DNA from 4 places in the Fictibacillus sp. EA-CB0309 genome. Region 3 is predicted to be linked to each of the others. Evidence: riboswitches for the same ligand, from Rfam matches in the RefSeq annotation. Region 3 holds a riboswitch; each other region holds the start of a gene.
The links. Region 3 has a riboswitch for lysine ahead of ACEWFH_RS06435 (Na+/H+ antiporter NhaC family protein). Riboswitches for the same ligand answer to the same signal wherever they lie in the genome.

Region 1: it holds a riboswitch for lysine, as region 3 does, so the genes downstream of both, ACEWFH_RS11460 (amino acid permease) here and ACEWFH_RS06435 (Na+/H+ antiporter NhaC family protein) in region 3, are expected to answer to the same signal.
Region 2: it holds a riboswitch for lysine, as region 3 does, so the genes downstream of both, ACEWFH_RS08050 (aspartate kinase) here and ACEWFH_RS06435 (Na+/H+ antiporter NhaC family protein) in region 3, are expected to answer to the same signal.
Region 4: it holds a riboswitch for lysine, as region 3 does, so the genes downstream of both, lysA (diaminopimelate decarboxylase) here and ACEWFH_RS06435 (Na+/H+ antiporter NhaC family protein) in region 3, are expected to answer to the same signal.

Annotation. Positions count from the first base shown of each region.
Region 1 is NZ_CP169271.1:2,044,606-2,048,823, forward strand. Features, by position in the region: gene ACEWFH_RS11450 (nucleobase:cation symporter-2 family protein) at 1-406, opposite strand, end outside; gene ACEWFH_RS11455 (xanthine phosphoribosyltransferase) at 403-993, opposite strand; purine riboswitch at 1,125-1,226, opposite strand; gene ACEWFH_RS11460 (amino acid permease) at 1,255-2,667, opposite strand; lysine riboswitch at 2,754-2,933, opposite strand; gene ACEWFH_RS11465 (GDSL-type esterase/lipase family protein) at 3,081-3,746, opposite strand; gene ACEWFH_RS11470 (class D sortase) at 3,893-4,218, opposite strand, start outside.
Region 2 is NZ_CP169271.1:1,448,807-1,453,024, reverse strand. Features, by position in the region: partial or broken gene ACEWFH_RS08055 (YslB family protein) at 1-338, shown strand, start outside; gene ACEWFH_RS08050 (aspartate kinase) at 380-1,618, opposite strand; lysine riboswitch at 1,860-2,047, opposite strand; gene uvrC (excinuclease ABC subunit UvrC) at 2,113-3,894, opposite strand.
Region 3 is NZ_CP169271.1:1,160,225-1,164,442, reverse strand. Features, by position in the region: partial or broken gene ACEWFH_RS06440 (sodium-dependent transporter) at 1-612, opposite strand, end outside; partial or broken gene ACEWFH_RS06435 (Na+/H+ antiporter NhaC family protein) at 801-2,388, opposite strand; lysine riboswitch at 2,531-2,714, opposite strand; gene yunB (sporulation protein YunB) at 2,817-3,659, opposite strand; gene ACEWFH_RS06425 (dihydrofolate reductase) at 3,722-4,204, opposite strand; gene ACEWFH_RS06420 (thymidylate synthase) at 4,201-4,218, opposite strand, start outside.
Region 4 is NZ_CP169271.1:1,850,716-1,854,933, forward strand. Features, by position in the region: gene spoVAE (stage V sporulation protein AE) at 1-335, shown strand, start outside; gene spoVAEA (stage V sporulation protein SpoVABEA) at 340-921, shown strand; gene ACEWFH_RS10305 (spore germination protein) at 899-2,377, shown strand; lysine riboswitch at 2,437-2,613, shown strand; gene lysA (diaminopimelate decarboxylase) at 2,707-4,029, shown strand; gene ACEWFH_RS10315 (peptidylprolyl isomerase) at 4,098-4,218, shown strand, end outside.

The sequences.
Region 1 (4,218 bases), 880 kb from region 3:
TCAGTGTGATCCCGATAATCGTAACGACAGATCCTGTTACTATTGGAGGAAACAGCTTAAGTATTTTCCCGAAAGCACCCGCAAAAATCACCACGAACAGTCCTGCTGCAATAATAGCACCGTAGATCGCGCTTATTCCATATTGACCTCCGATTGCAATCATTGGACCTACGGCAGTAAACGTACAACCTAATACAACGGGTAAACCAACTCCAAAGAAGCGGTTTTGCCAGACTTGCAGCAGTGTTGCTAGTCCACATGTTAAAAGGTCGATTGCTACTAGATAGGCAAGCTGTTCAGGTGATAGTTTAAGTGCACCGCCAACGATCAAGGGAACAATTACCGCTCCAGCATACATCGCTAGAACATGTTGAATTCCTAGTGAGAATACTTTCCCTTTCTTCATGATGACATCACCTCGCTTTGAATAAAGGTAATTCCTTTTGGACTCATTTCTTTCACTCTTGCAATGGATTCTACTCGGTACCCTTTTTCCTCTAGTTTTTGTCGTCCCACTTGAAATGATTTTTCAATAACAATCCCGAACCCGGCAATGTGAGCATTCGCTTTTGTTACAATATCGGCAAGTCCGAGGGCCGCTTCTCCGTGTGCTAAGAAATCATCAATGATTAGAACTTTGTCACCAGATTGAAGGAATTTCTTCGCAACGGATATCTCATTTTTTTCTTGCTTTGTAAATGAATAAACCGAAGATGTCAGCAAGCCTTCAGTTAGTGTTAATGATTTCTTTTTGCGAGCGAAAACTACTGGAACTTGGAGTTCTAATCCTGCAAAAACGGCAGGTGCGATCCCTGAAGATTCAATCGTTACTATTTTTGTAATTCCAACTGCTTTATACCGATTTGCTATCTCAGTACCGATCTGCTTCATAAATTCAGGGTCGATTTGATGATTTAAAAACGAGTCAACCTTTAGCACAGATGAGGACAGTACAACACCCTCATCACAAATTTTCTTTTCTAAAAAATTCATTGGTCCACCTCTTAATCTATTTTTAAATAACAAAAAACCGGAGAACCGCTTCTCTCTGTTCGAGTGAAGCAATTCTCCGGTATAGAAAACGGAATAAAAATAACCCAATACAACCTTATTGTAAGGATGTTTGGAAAGTTTGCGTCACTCGTAGTCAAACCCTTAACGGGGGTTTGGTAGAAACTTGCAGGCCATATCCCTGCGATTATACGAGCTTATGAAGTTAACTCACATTATACGGTAAAGTGAAAAAAGAAAACCTCAATCAGAGGTTTTACTTTTTTTATCGGTATATTTATTAAAAATAGGATATACAACAAATCCTAAAAAGAACAAACCAATGCCTAATGTGAATGTTTTAGCATCCGCTGTCCCTGAAATAATAACCCAGCTTGAGTAGATGAATGCTAATAAAGCGATCGCTCCGTCTCTGGCCCGGGATCCTTTGATCTGATCATATGTTTCACCTTTATAAACAAGCTTTAAGAAGTAAACAGCTGATATCAGATACGGAATCAAATAGGCAAGTGTAGCTGAAGTTGTTAGGAACGTGTACGCTTCACCAATTGTCCCTGAAATCGTAGAGAAGATAAAGATTTGAGACATAATATTTGTAATAGCTAATGCGTTAACTGGACTTCCATTCTTATTAACCTTACCAAAGAAAGCTGGAAATACACCTGATTTAGCCGCTTGATAAGGAACTTCGGAACTTAACAGAATCCAACCAATCGTTGAACCAAATAACGAAATTACAGCCAATAGACCCATGAGAGATGCACCTGTATTTCCAATCAATGCTGATAATACATCGACAAATGGCTTGTCTGAAGCCATAAGCACTTCTCTTGGCAATACGTTCATCGTAAGTAACGTAGTGATCATGTAAATGCTAAGGGCAATAAGAAGACCAATAATCGTAGCTTTTTTAACATCTTTTTGAGAAGAAGCTCTTCCTGACAACACAACCGCTGATTCTATACCAACAAATGCCCATAACGTTGCAATAGCAGCCATGTTAATTTGACTTCCAAGTCCATGAGAAACACCTGCCTCATCGACTACTGGGAAGTAAGCATCAGCAAATAAGGTAGATTCAACCGCGAATAATGCAGCGACAATAAATAACATAAACCCGATCACTTTTGAAGCGGTCGCTACAAAGTTAAGCTTACCAGCTCCATTCATACTTTTAACTAGAATAAAATGAGTAAACCATAGCAATACCGTACAAACAATAAATGTGATCACTTTTCCAAGCTGTATTTCTTGGTTTAATACGGTTCCTACTACCTTTGAACTCTGCATCATTGGGAAAAAAGTTGATAAATACCCTGCGAAACTAGTGATAATTGCGACGTTGCTTATCCAGTTAGCTACCCAATATCCCCATACCATGCTGAATCCTGCAACATTTCCTGCTTTCGGATTTGAAAATAAGGCTCTTGCATAACTTTGCGGACCAGCTGTTAATTCTGGTTTTCTAATAGACAACGAACCAAAAACTAATGCGATCATTAAAACCCCAAAACCTGTAACGGCCCAAGCAGCGGTTACTCCCAATGGGCTTGCTGTTTGTGCTAATGTATTTGGAAGCATAAAGATACCTGACCCTACCATATTTCCAACAACAAACGCCGTCAGAAGCCATACACTCCAATTATTATTTTTCATGCTGTAATAACCTCCTGTTGATTTTACGCCAATAAAAAAACACGTATGGAAACAGCCCATACGTGTTATAATCAGCTTCCCACATAATCCCTCATAGCTCAACGCAGAAAATTCTGCGACAGTTCTGCACTTATTAAATGCAGCCCCAATGAATTTTTATAGTGGACAAAAACACATTTCGGCATCAATTCCTTTCAAACTGTTGTCATAAGCACCACTTGCCTCTAACAGTCCTACTCATAATTAATGCGACCTCTACCTCACCGAGATTAATGTGAGGACTTATATTTAATTAAATTATGTTCCGTTTTGAAGAATAACAGATTGTTCATGATGCGTCAATGGAATGTATTGACTATAAATCTATCTGTAATCAGAGCTTTGTCTAATTGTTTTATATACTCTTTTCCCGATTAATGCATACCCTTTTTCATTGGGATGAAGATGATCTGAGAAATAATCCCGCTTATTTTTATTGATAAAGAGATCATCCGTACGAATAAAAGCTGTATTTGTATTTTTTTAGTTATTTCAATTGTTGAAGCATTCCAATTTGATACCGCTTCGTTTACGACAGACATTGCACTCCATTTGACCTTGGGGTTATATATGCCCAAGATATAAATGGTCTTTGGGTGTTCCTTGTCTTGTACTTTTTTAATGATTTGGTTTAGATTTTCTTTATAAATTTCCTCGTTTGCAGAAAGCTCTTCTTTATTAAATTTCGTTAAACGATCTGTACTTTTTAATAAGTCGTTAGTCCCTATGTTAATAAAAATAAAATCAGAGCGTTTTGCTGTTTTAGCAATTTCAGGATTATCTAACCGCTTTAGTAAATCAGTGCTTGTATCATTAGGAACACCATAATCATGGACAACAAGCTGTGTTTTTAAATCATCTTCGTACCTTTTCTCTACATCTCCAATATATCCATTGTCACTTGTGTCGCCTAACCCGTATGCTAATGAATCCCCAAGAGCGGTGACTTCCATTTCATCTGAATTAAAATAGTACACAATAATAACTACACTTAATAAAATGATTAAACTAGCTACGATTACAAATGAGCTTTTCTTCATAGCTCTAACCACCGGCTTTCTAGTTGATTATTCTAAGTATGTATCAGATGGGAAAAGTTTAAGCCTAACCATTATCCTGTATCATTTTGTATGTATACCTGTTTTATAGAAATTTCAAACCAGAAGCTATTTTAATTAAAATTTATTTAAAAAGACAGCAGAAAATAAAAGTTCTGCTGTCTAGCCATTAAATTATTTTTTGAAATTAATTCAGCCACAAGAATATACCGTTCAGGTGACGCTCCAATAAAATTAAAAGGGTAGCAAGTTGAAACCGTTAATGTTGCTCTTGGTTTTGGAACAATTACTGTTCTGTCATCTTTACCAACGATGCGAACATTTTTTACTTGATACGTAAATGTTCCAGCTGATGTCTCAACGATCAAGAGATCACCTTTACCCACCTCTCCAAGTTTACGAAAAACGGTATCACGATGTCCTGATAAAACAGAATTATCATTCTCACCTGGTA
Region 2 (4,218 bases), 290 kb from region 3:
AAACAAGAACGAAATATTCTCTATTGGGCAGGTAGACACTTAGCCAGAAAATATCCTTTACATACGATGGAAGAAGTACATGCATTTTTTAATGAAGCAGGCTGGGGTAATCTTGAAATGATCGAAGCATCAAAAACAGAGATGTTGTTCTCTTTACACTCCGTTCTTATTGAGCAGCGTATCGAGAATTTCAATCACCAAACGTTCAGCTTAGAAGCAGGTTTTCTAGCCGAACAAGTCCAGCTGCAAAAAAATGTACAACTGAAGCATTAGAATCCGTTAAACGGAACAAAGTTTCCATCACCGTTCAATGGGATAAAAAAGATACGATCGAATAACACAAAAGCCGGCATATGCCGGCTTTTTGAATGTTTGTTCATTACGTGTTCTGTACTGGAACACGTGCATCCAGTTCAAATGCATCATGCAACGTTTCAATAGACTTGATCATATCTTGTTGTTTAACAACAGTTGAAACCTTAATTTCTGATGTACTTACCATCTTAATCATAATATCTTGATCTGACAAAGCTTTAAACATTTTAGCAGCTACACCAGGATTAGAAATCATTCCTGATCCAACGATCGAAACCTTGGCAAGATCCCCTTCATAGCTGATTGACTCAAACCCTAATTGTTCTTGATGAGCAGCAAGTACTTCTTGTGTTTCTGACAAAGAGTTTGATTCTATCGAAAATGAAATATTCGTTTTTTCTTCATTTAATACATTTTGAATGATGATATCTACATTAATTCCATTTGAAGCAAGTATTGTAAACAGTTCCGCTAATGCATGGATCTCATTGGGAATCGCTGAAACTGTGATTTTTGTTATATTCCCTTCAAATGCTAATCCTCTTACCATTAAGTTTTGTTCCATTGATGGTTCCTCCTCTACTAACGTTCCGCGTTCTTCACTCATACTCGATCTTACTTCTAATGTAATAGAATAGTTTTTAGCAAACTCTACAGCTCTAGGGTGTAGGACCCCTGCTCCAAGGTTCGCCATTTCCAGCATCTCATCATAAGAGATAGAAGGTATTTTTCTTGCCGATTTTACAACGCGAGGGTCAGTCGTATAGACTCCTGTAACGTCTGTATAGATATCGCATCGGTCAGCTTTTAATGCTGCCGCTAATGCCACGGCTGTTGTATCCGACCCGCCTCTACCAAGGGTAGCAATATCTTTTGTCTCAGGAATCAGACCTTGAAAACCAGCAACAACAACAATGTTTCCTTCCTTAAGCAAACCGTTAATTCTTTCGGAATCTATGTCTAGTATCCTAGCATTCGAAAACGCATTTTCTGTTTGAATTCCAGCTTGCCAGCCTGTTAAGGATTGAGCTTTGTACCCTTCTTGATGAAGAGCCATCGTCAACAGTGCAATCGTAACTTGTTCTCCTGTAGTGAGGAGCATATCCATTTCACGTTTGGAAGGATTTTGATTGATTTCTCCAGCTAGCCTTACAAGCTCATCTGTTGTTTTACCCATTGCAGATACGACAACAACGACTTCATTACCAGCATCTACTTCATTGATAATTCGTTTTGCAACATTCTGTATCCGCTCAACAGAACCAACACTTGTGCCGCCAAATTTTTGAACGATTCTCCCCATGATTCTCCAATTCCCTTCTTGTTGTAATATTCTATCTCTTTTATTAGAAAACTTTGTTGACGCTCAAATTTTTACGTCTAATTTGTTGCACTTATACTTTCAACAATAACTTTTTCGCAAGCAGGATTTTTATCATCCAGAAAAGTTATATTATTCTGAAAGTAGAAACGAATAAAAAAGCAACAATAAGGAAAAAACCCTATTGTTGCTATTATCCGTAGCAAGCCAAGTTTGTTTCCCTTAGTGAGATAGTCCTCCACACAAATCCTGGGGGACTTGTGTGACAGCTCTGTATTTATTCAATACAGGTCCAGCATAAAAGGCTAGAAGTCCTTTTACACTTCGGCAAGAATCCCCTTTCTTCCATCATCACAAGAGCTTCTTCTCTTCAGATGGTCTACTATTGGTTCCTGCTCCTCTACCATCACTTCATTCGAAGCATGGCATTTTTATAAAGTTGGCTTCATTTTAACAAAGTTATCTTTCAACTGCAACTACTCATTCGATAAAAATGCTTTCGTAATGAGTTCAGCAACAGGTTTAGGTACTCCAGCTTCTTGTATTTCTTCAACCGACGCTTCCTTCAGCTTCTTCAGCGAACCAAAATGGCGAAGTAGCATCTTCTTTCTTTTATCTCCAATCCCTGCTATGTTATCTAACGTGGATTCAAACATACTTTTAGAACGTACCTTACGGTGAAACGAGATCGCAAAACGATGCACTTCATCCTGAATCCGTTGCAAAAGATAAAATTCTTGGCTGTTTCTCGGCAAGTGGATCATCTCTGGAGGATCACCAAGCCAAAGTTGTGACGTTCTATGTTTTTCATCCTTCGATAGCCCTGCGACAGGTATAAAAAGATTGAGCTCATTTTCTAAAACATCCTGAGCGGCTGATATCTGACCTTTACCACCATCAATAAGGATCAGACTTGGAAGTTCCCCTTCTTCTCTTAGCACTCTTGTGTATCTTCTTCTGACGACTTCTTTCATGGAAGCATAATCATCAGGACCTTCAACCGATTTGATCTTATATTTTCTGTAATCCTTCTTATATGGTTTGCCATCTACAAAAACCACCATCGCTGAAACAGGATCTGTTCCGTGAATATTAGAGTTATCAAACGCTTCAATTCGATATGGTGGAGCTACACCCATTCTTTCACCAAGGTTCTCTACTGCTTTTATCGTTCTAGCTTCATCCTGTTCAATCAATGCAAATTTTTCGTTAAGAGCAAGGGTCGCATTTTTAGTCGCTAATTCAACCAGCTCTTTCTTCTGTCCTTTTTTTGGCTGCAGCACTTTTACTTGAAGAAGTTCTGAAATGAGTTCAGCGTCCACTTCTTGCGGAAGGAGAATTTCTTTAGGCATCAGATGATTCTTTTGCAAATAGAACTGACCGATAAATGTAAGTAGATCTTCATGAGCCTCTCCGTAAAAAGGAAAAACAGAAATATCTCTAGCGATCACTTTACCTTGACGGATAAAGAAAACTTGGACACACATCCAACCTTTATCAAAATGATAGCCAAACACATCTCGATCCACTAGATCGGCAGTCATCATTTTCTGCTTTTCCATAACAGCTTCAATATGTTGAATCTGATCGCGAAGTTCTTTTGCCCTTTCAAAGTTTAAGGCCTCAGACGCTTCAAGCATCTTTTCAGATAACTGGCTCTTAACATCTTGATATCCGCCATTCAGAAATTTCACGATGCCTTCTACCATCTGCTTGTTTTCTTGTTCTGTAATATCGTAAACACACGGTCCTAAACATTGACCGATGTGATAGTACAAACACACTCGTTTAGGCATCGTGTCACATTTTCTTAGTGGAAAAATACGGTCTAACAGTTTTTTCGTTTCTTGGGCCGCATACGCATTCACAAACGGTCCAAAATATTTGCCGCCATCTTTTTTTATTTTCCTTGTGTATAATAGTCTTGGCTGTTTTTCAGAAGTAACTTTTAAATATGGATAGCTTTTATCATCTTTCAGCATGACATTATACCGAGGGTCATGCTTTTTTATAAGGTTCATCTCGAGAACTAAGGCTTCCATCTCCGTAGAGGTGACAATATATTCAAAGTCTCTGATCTCACTGACGAGCCGTTGTGTTTTGCCATCATGCGTTCCTGAAAAGTAAGATTTCACTCGATTTTTTAAGACCTTTGCTTTACCTACATAGATTACTTTACCGAACTCATTTTTCATGAGATAGCATCCAGGCTGATCAGGAAGCAGCATTAATTTTTGTTTTACCGATATAGAGGTCATGTCATCCCCCTTAACTTCATTGCAGTCTTTTCGTTTATCATATCATGTATGTACTAAATCAATATACTTTCGTGATTAAATTACCATATACATTCATTTATCGACAATATTTCCTAGAAAATATTACAAAAGCTAAGGATGTTTTCTCTTTTAGAAATATTAGCTCCTATTTAAGATGCTTGCTTGCAGCGGTTTGTAAGGCGGAACTCTTAAAGCGGCTTTCAAAAGAATTGTTGCTATTGAATCTATATTTACTCTTCATTTGCATGTTAATTGAAGCGTAAGGATGCGTGCCTACCACCTGAGAAGCATCTCGCGAGGCAT
Region 3 (4,218 bases):
TCAAACCTTGAGCTGCACCATCGAGCGTTACAGCACGAATAACGATTAATGTAAACATAATGACTAAAGCTGGAAGAAAAATTTTATTAAAACGCTCGATTCCTTTCGATACACCTTTATACAGTACAAGAAGTGTTACAACCCAAACAATTAAAAGTGCAATTAAAATCCCTGGTACAATACCACCCATGTCACCAGGCGTCTTACTTAACTGAAGAACTTCTCCATAAAAGAAATCGGAAGGCTTGTCTCCCCAAGTAAGGTTTAACGAGTAAATCGAGTACTTAATCGCCCACGCGATGATAACAGCATAGTAAGTGGAAATGACAAACGCTACAAATACTTGCCACCAGCCTAGCCACTCTGCGTTCTTATGAAGACGGAAGTAAGAAAGTGGAGCTGAACCGCGGTACTTATGTCCTAATGTGAACTCTAGGATCAGTAAGGGAATCCCTGCCGTTAAGAGTGCGACCAGATATGGGATAAAAATGCTCCTCCACCGTTTTCATAAGCAACTGCCGGAAATCTCCAGATGTTGCCTAGGCCGATAGCGGAACCGACAGCAGCTAAAATAAATCCGTAGCGGCTTCCCCATTGTTGCCTATTTTCCATTGTTGTGTCCCCCTTTTTATGAAGTCGAAAAGTTTACAATTGTTACTTTTTTCTGACTATTCTGCGTTCAGTATATTACAGAATACAGAATGCTGTCAAAATTTTTTAGTTATTTTGTCGGAATAAGGGGAAAGAAGTCGTATAAATATAAGAAAAAGTGCCCGGTTTAGTACCAGACACTTTGCAAATTAAGCTTTTATCGAATTGTCAGCAATGCTATTTTTACTAGATAATTTTTTTATAAACAATAAAACGATAGCAAATACGCCTGTTGATACCAATAATCCTATCCAAACACTTTCAGTTAATCCAAGAGCAAGATAACCCACAGCAGATACTCCAGCAGCGACTAAGCTGTAAGGAAGCTGTGTCATGACGTGATCAATATGATGACTTCCCGCTCCTGTTGATGAAAGAATCGTTGTATCTGAAATTGGTGAACAGTGGTCTCCAAAAACAGATCCAGCAAGAACCGCTGCGAGTACTGGCAACATCAGCTCGATGTTTGTAGAAGCTGCAATTTCTGCTGCGATCGGAAGCATCACACCGAACGTTCCCCAAGACGTACCTGTCGCAAAAGCCATTAGACCTGACAGGACAAAAAGAACGAATGGAAGATAGGCTAAGTTCATATGTTGATCTACCAGTCCAGCGAGGTACTTACCTGTTCCTAAGCTATCAATAATAGAGATAATCGTCCAAGCAAACAGTAAGATCGTTACTGCACCAATCATGGATTGAACACCGCGTCCAAGTCCTTTTCCTAGTGAAGCAGCTCCCATTTTTTTAGGCAGGAAGAACAGAATCGCTGCCGCCAATCCAATCAAACCACCATATAATAACGATTTGGGTACATCTGTATTTTCAAAAATAGATAAAAGAGTGACAGCCGTTGGTTCTTCAAGGCCTTTAACATTTTGAATGCCCGTGTAGATCATAAATCCAACTGTTGAAACAATTAAAAGAACAATCGGCCAAACAAGATCTCCAACTTTTCCTTTATCGCTTTCTTCAAGTTTGATTCCTTCACCAACAGCTGCTTTTTCTCAGGATCAATAACTTCACCTGTTGCAAAAGCACGTTCTTCATGTTTTCTCATCGGTCCAAAATCAAGTTGAAAATAAGCAACGGCAAACACAAGAATCAGTGCAAAAACTGCATAAAAATTCATAGGGATCATTTGAATAAAAGCACTGAACGCAGACATGTTTGTAATCTCATGTGTAGCAAAAATCGTGCCGATAATCCCGATAATGTAAGCTCCCCAACTGGACACAGGCGAGATTACACATACAGGAGCAGCAGTCGAATCTAAATAATAAGCAAGTTTCGCACGCGAGATACGGTGGCGGTCTGTAATCGGTCTGCTTACATTTCCTACCGCAAGTGAATTAAAGTAATCATCAATAAAAATAACTAGTCCAAAAACAACCGTTAAAAGCTGTGCACCTCTTCTTGTTTTCACTCTGGAAATCGCCCACTCACCGAAAGCGCGGCTTCCCCAGCTAAAGAGATAATGCTCGTCATCATTCCTAAGATCAATAGAAAGAGCAGGATATACACATTCCATTCATTTAGTGCTCCATCAGAAATGAAATGCCCTTTTACAATCGTTCCAATTTCCTTTAATGTAGCACCAATATGAAAATCGTGAAGCAATAATGCTCCCGCTAAAATTCCAGCCCCTAAAGAGATCAATACTCTTCGTGTTAAAACAACCATTAAAATGGCCAAAACGGGTGGTATTAATGAATAAACCGAATTCTCAAATTCCATGATGTTCCTCCTTCTTTTCATTAGCCATCGATATTGAGGAGTGTTTACAGGACGTTGAGGAAAAAAAGACAAAATAAAAAGCGATTAATAGACAAGGAAATAACCTGCTATCAATCACTTAAGTAATTTATGGTTTTCCTCATCGATCAGTAGTCCTCCACTGCTTTTAATTCCAAAGCAGTGACAGTTTTACACTTTTTCAGTGTAAACCCAGCAAAAGTGAACAGACGGTTTACATTTTGCTTCGGCGGAAGTTCCTTTCCTTTTTCTTCACAGACGTCACTCTCTGAAAAAGTACTTTTAAAATCCGCTCCTCTACCCCATCGGTGATAGGCTTAAAGACATATAAAATTTTAAATTCAAATCTCATTATAACAAAGTTGTACAAATGGTCAACCCAATTGAATACTGTTAAATTCAGGAATCTCCTACTCTGCCGCTTCCTCATCACCCGTTTCTTCTGATGAACTTTCCTCAGGGATATCCAGCTCTTTATCGTCTTTAGACTTTTCCTTTAAATCAGGAGTAATAGGGACAGTTGGCTGAATCGGATCTCCGGACTGATTGTAGTATACCGGTACCTCGCCTTTTATAAACTGAGCCGTAATCTTAATCGGTCTTTTGACAACCGTTGTTTCCGTTGCGAACGGAATAACAATCCTTGTTTTGACGGTTACCACTATATCAATATTGATCCAAGTATTATTGATTCCAGAATTCTCAATTTTTTCTTCAATGTCTGTGTTTGCTTCACCAATGAGCATAAATTTAATTGGAATTTTAGGACCTAAGTTTGCCAGTAAGGAGTTTCTTGTTGCTTGCCCTAGTGGAATTTCCATAATGACACCTGGTTCATGTTTATAAGCCGTTATCCCTAATTCATCATTGCTTATAACTTCATGTGCTTTGCCTTCTTCAATTTCCTTAAGATATTTTTGAACCACTTTCTGTGATTGATTGGCTACCCGGTTGACTACGCTCTGATTAATGCCCGCAAACACGACATTTCCTTCCGTGTCGGTCTTATATTCAATAATATCACTCATCTCTGAAGGTCCCAATATTTCATTATCAATCGCTTCACTTATCGCTAGTGCTGCTATTTCCTCAGTCTTTTTCTGAGCGATGAGCATAAGTGTAGGTTCAATGCCTCTGTTCACAAGCCAAAGTCCTTGTATGGTTATAAAAGTAAAAAGAATAAATGAAATCAGCAGTACAAATCGGAATGGAAGCGGCCCTTTTCGGAGTTTCATTTTTCGACGTTTAAGCAAAAGGTAACCCCCTTTATCTACATATACATATGTATGCAGACAAGAGGGGGCTCATTCAAACTTTATGGTTTAATTTTTTCGTACACAACGAAATCATGTGCATGTTTGTTTTTTTCATCAACAATTCCTGGCTTACGTGAGACTTCACGCCACTCATCTACTTTAATTTCCGGAAAGTACGTATCCGCTTCAAAGGTATGGTGGATCTCCGTCACATATAGGCGATCTGCTACAGGCATAAACAGCTTAAAGATCTCCGTTCCGCCGATTACACACAATTCTTCGGCATCTTTCTGCATCACTTCGTCTACAGAATGAACAATCGTTGTTCCTTCAGCTTGATAATTGTCATCTCTAGTCACCACAATATTTTCGCGGCCAGGTAAAGGTTTGCCGATCGATTCGTATGTTTTACGACCCATGACGATTGGTTTTCCCATCGTTACATTCTTAAAATGCTTAAGGTCGTTCGGCAAATACCACGGAAGATCATTGTCTTTACCAATTGCGCGATTCTCATCCATTGCAACTACAAAAGAAATCATACACTCACCACGCC
Region 4 (4,218 bases), 690 kb from region 3:
CATTTGTAATAGGTGGAGCCATTTGCGTCGTCGGTCAATTGATGATGGATGTTTTGAAATTAACACCAGCGCATGTTACCACTTCGTTTGTAGTGATCGGAGCAGGTCTTGATGCTTTCGGAATCTATGATAATTTAATCAAGTTTGCAGGAGCAGGTGCTACCGTCCCCATCACAAGTTTTGGTCACTCACTGCTTCATGGTGCGATGGCAGCAGCTGACGAACACGGGTTTATCGGAATAGCGATGGGTATTTTTGAGTTAACATCTGCAGGTATCTCTTCAGCCATTTTGTTTGGTTTTTTAGTAGCAGTCATCTTTGAACCAAAGGGGTGATCTTATGGTAAAAAAACGGGTCATTTTCATAACTGATGGAGATCTGTACGCATTGCGGGTTGTCGAACATGCTGCTAAACAAGTTGGCGGCAGATGTATTTCGCAATCATGGGGAAATCCATCCAAAAAGAGCGGTGAAGAACTTGTAGAAATGATCCGTACAACACCTAATGATCCTGTACTTGTGATGTTCGATGATTGTGGTTTTAAGGGAGAGGGACCAGGAGAACATGCTATGAGATACATTCATCAGCAAAAAGACATAGATGTTATTGGTGCGGTAGCGGTCGCTTCAAAGACGCATTTTGCAGAGTGGACGAAAGTACATTGTTCGATGGATAGATATGGTGAACTCACAGAGTTTGGCATTGACAAAAGCGGACTGCCTGACTTAGAAACAGGAAGAATTAACGGCGATACGGTGTATATTCTTGATGAACTGAATCTTCCTTTTGTGGTTGGAATCGGGGACATCGGCAAAATGTCAGGTTTCGATGCTGTTGAAAAAGGGGCTCCGATTACGGTTAAGGCTATAAAACTCATTTTAGAAAGGAGCGACTCAAGTGGCAAACGACGCAAAAAATAAGACTCCAATCAGCAAAAACATTCATGATACAGAAAAATTTCTAAAAGAACGTCTAGGCATCGGGGTAAGTTTCGATGTTGGCGTCAGGAAAATTTTTGTTCTTAAAAAAGAATTACAACTATATTATTGTACCGGTCTTTGTGACAGTGAGTTCATCATAATGATCTACCGTGAACTCATGGATATGGATCACGGTCATAGATCGCCAAGCAAAGTGAAAGACCTTGTACATAATCATCTAGCTCACCAGCAAGTGGAGCTTACAAAGTCATTAGATGAAGCCGTAGACCGGATGCTTTCAGGACTCATCGTTATCTTTGTTGACGGTGAGGAAGAAGCATTTGTTGTTGACGTTAGGAGTTACCCAGGAAGGTCTCCCGAAGAACCGGATATCGAGAAAGTTGTAAGGGGTGCCCGAGACGGGTATACGGAGAACATTATCATCAACACCGCCCTTACGAGACGACGTATTCGAGATGAGCGTTTAAGACATGAAATTATGCAAGTTGGGGAACGGTCAAAAACGGATGTATGTCTTTCTTATATACAGGATGTTGCAGATCCAGGGCTCGTAGATCTGATAAGAAAAGAACTCAGCTCTATAGAGATTGATGGCATACCGATGGCGGATAAAACGATTGAAGAATTTATTGTTAAACAAGGCTGGAATCCGTTTCCCTTAGTCCGGTATACAGAGCGACCAGACGTTGCAGCTCAGCATTTGATGGAAGGTCATGTATTGATCATCACAGATACATCACCGAGTGTTATCATTACTCCCACAACACTCTTTCATCATGTGCAGCATGCAGAAGAATTCAGACAGACTCCATTTATCGGTGCTTTTTTAAGGTGGACGCGTTTTACTGGTATGCTTGCTTCAGTATTTTTAGTTCCGATGTGGCTCCTTTTTTCTATGCAAAAAGAGCTGCTGCCACCTTTTATTGATTTTATCGGACCAAATAAAACAACCAACATCCCATTGTTTTTACAAATTGTCTTTGCGGAAATCGGGATTGATATCTTGAGGCTCGCCGCCATTCATACCCCTAGTGCCCTTTCGACCGCAATGGGTCTGATTGCAGCAGTATTAATCGGACAAATTGCAATCGACGTAGGTTTGTTCGTTCCAGAAGTTATTCTATATGTAGCAATCGCTGCGATCGGATCGTTCTCAACACCAAGTTACGAGCTCAGTATCGCCAACAAAGTACTCCGGCTCTTCTTAATTGCAATGGTGATGCTCTTTAAAGTTCCGGGGTTTGTAATTGGGTTTACGATTATGGTTATATATATGGCAACCATCAAGAACTTGAACACACCGTATTTATGGCCGCTCATTCCGTTTAATCCAAAAGCTTTTATGCAGATTATTGTTCGAATTGCCGTGCCATTGTCAAAAGTGCGGCCGAGCATTGTTCATCCACAAAACAGCAAAAAACAGCCAACTAATTAATCTGTCCCTTGCTGATTGTTGAAAATTGTGTTAAATTCATAACTAATTATATATGCCTCATATGAGGTAGAGGCGCAAAACGAATGAGTAGCATATGGAGTTTGTGGATGACGATGAAATATGTTGAAAGGTCAATTTGCCGAAGTGTAGGAAGAGCTCCATCTCTTTTTATGCTGGGCCGCTGCTGAACAAGCAACGGACTGTCACTACAGCAGTAGTGGAGAGCTATTCCGACATGAGGGTACGGTTATGACAGCCTGCCTTAGTTGCGGCTGTCTTTTGTATTTGTCGGGATTGAATTCTCTATCAACAACGAGAGGGGATTTTTTGTGAATTTACACGGTACAGCACAAATCGGACAAAATCATCATCTATGGATAGGTGGTACAGATACGGTTGAACTTGCAAAAAAATATGGAACACCACTTTATCTGTACGATGTATCTTTGATAAAGAATAGAGCAAGAGGTTTTAAGAAAGCATTCGAAGAAAAAGGTGTGGGTTACCAAGTAGCGTACGCCTCAAAAGCTTTCTCTTCCATCGCCATGTTTCAGCTGATCGATCAAGAAGGATTAAGCTTAGATGTGGTTTCAGGCGGAGAGCTTTACACAGCTCTTCAAGCAGAGTTTCCAGCAGAACGAATTCATTTTCACGGAAACAATAAAAGCCCGGAAGAATTAGAGTTTGCACTTAACGCGGGAGTAGGCTGTATTGTAGTTGATAACTTTTTTGAGATCTCTTTACTAAAAACGTTAAGCAACAAACTCAATAAAAAGGTTAATATTTTATTGCGCCTCACTCCTGGCATTGAAGCACATACACATGATTACATCATAACTGGCCAGGAAGATTCTAAATTTGGTTTTGACCTAGGTAATGGCCAAGCTGATAAGGCGCTAATGGAAGTTCTTAATTTTGAGGGTTTTCGTGTATTAGGGGTTCATTGTCATATCGGCTCACAAATCTTTGAAACAGATGGTTTTACTTTAGCGATTGAAAAGCTATTTGGGCACTTTAAGAAGTGGGAAGAAAGCTATAACTATTTTCCGACTGTCGTAAACCTTGGCGGAGGCTTTGGTATTCAATATACTTCTGAAGATACACCGCTCTCACCAGAGCAATATGTAACGGCTATGATTGAAGAAGTGAGCAAACAAATGAACCGTTTTGAAGGAAGAGATTTACCTGAATTGTGGATTGAGCCAGGCCGCTCCCTAGTGGGTGACGCTGGAACAACGATCTATTCAATCGGTTCGCAAAAAGAGATCGAAGGCGTTAGACATTATGTTTCTGTTGACGGTGGAATGACCGATAACATTCGCCCGGCACTCTATCAAGCAAAGTACGAAGCATGTGTTGCAAATAAAATGAACGAAAAGCCTGCACAAACCGTATCAATCGCAGGGAAATGCTGTGAGAGCGGAGATATGCTGATCTGGGATATCGAGTTGCCAAAAGTAACGGATAACGACTATTTGGCGGTATCATGTACCGGAGCATATGGATACAGCATGGCGAGCAATTATAACCGCATCCAACGTCCTGCAGTTGTGTTTGTTGAGAACGGAGAAGAACAACTTGTAGTGAAGCGGGAAACGTATGAAGACCTCATTAAGAATGATGTCCCATTAAAAACAAATGTTTTTGTGTAAATTAGTTTACGGAGCAGTCATTTAACCGTACAATGGTAGTTGTAATGAAGTAGAAGGAGGCCATTTTTATGAAAAAAGGTTCTATTGAATTTGAAAACGGCGAAAAAATACTATTTGATTTGTTCCAAGAAGAAGCACCTGGAACAGTAGAAAACTTTGAAAAATTAGCAAACGAAGGATTTTATAACG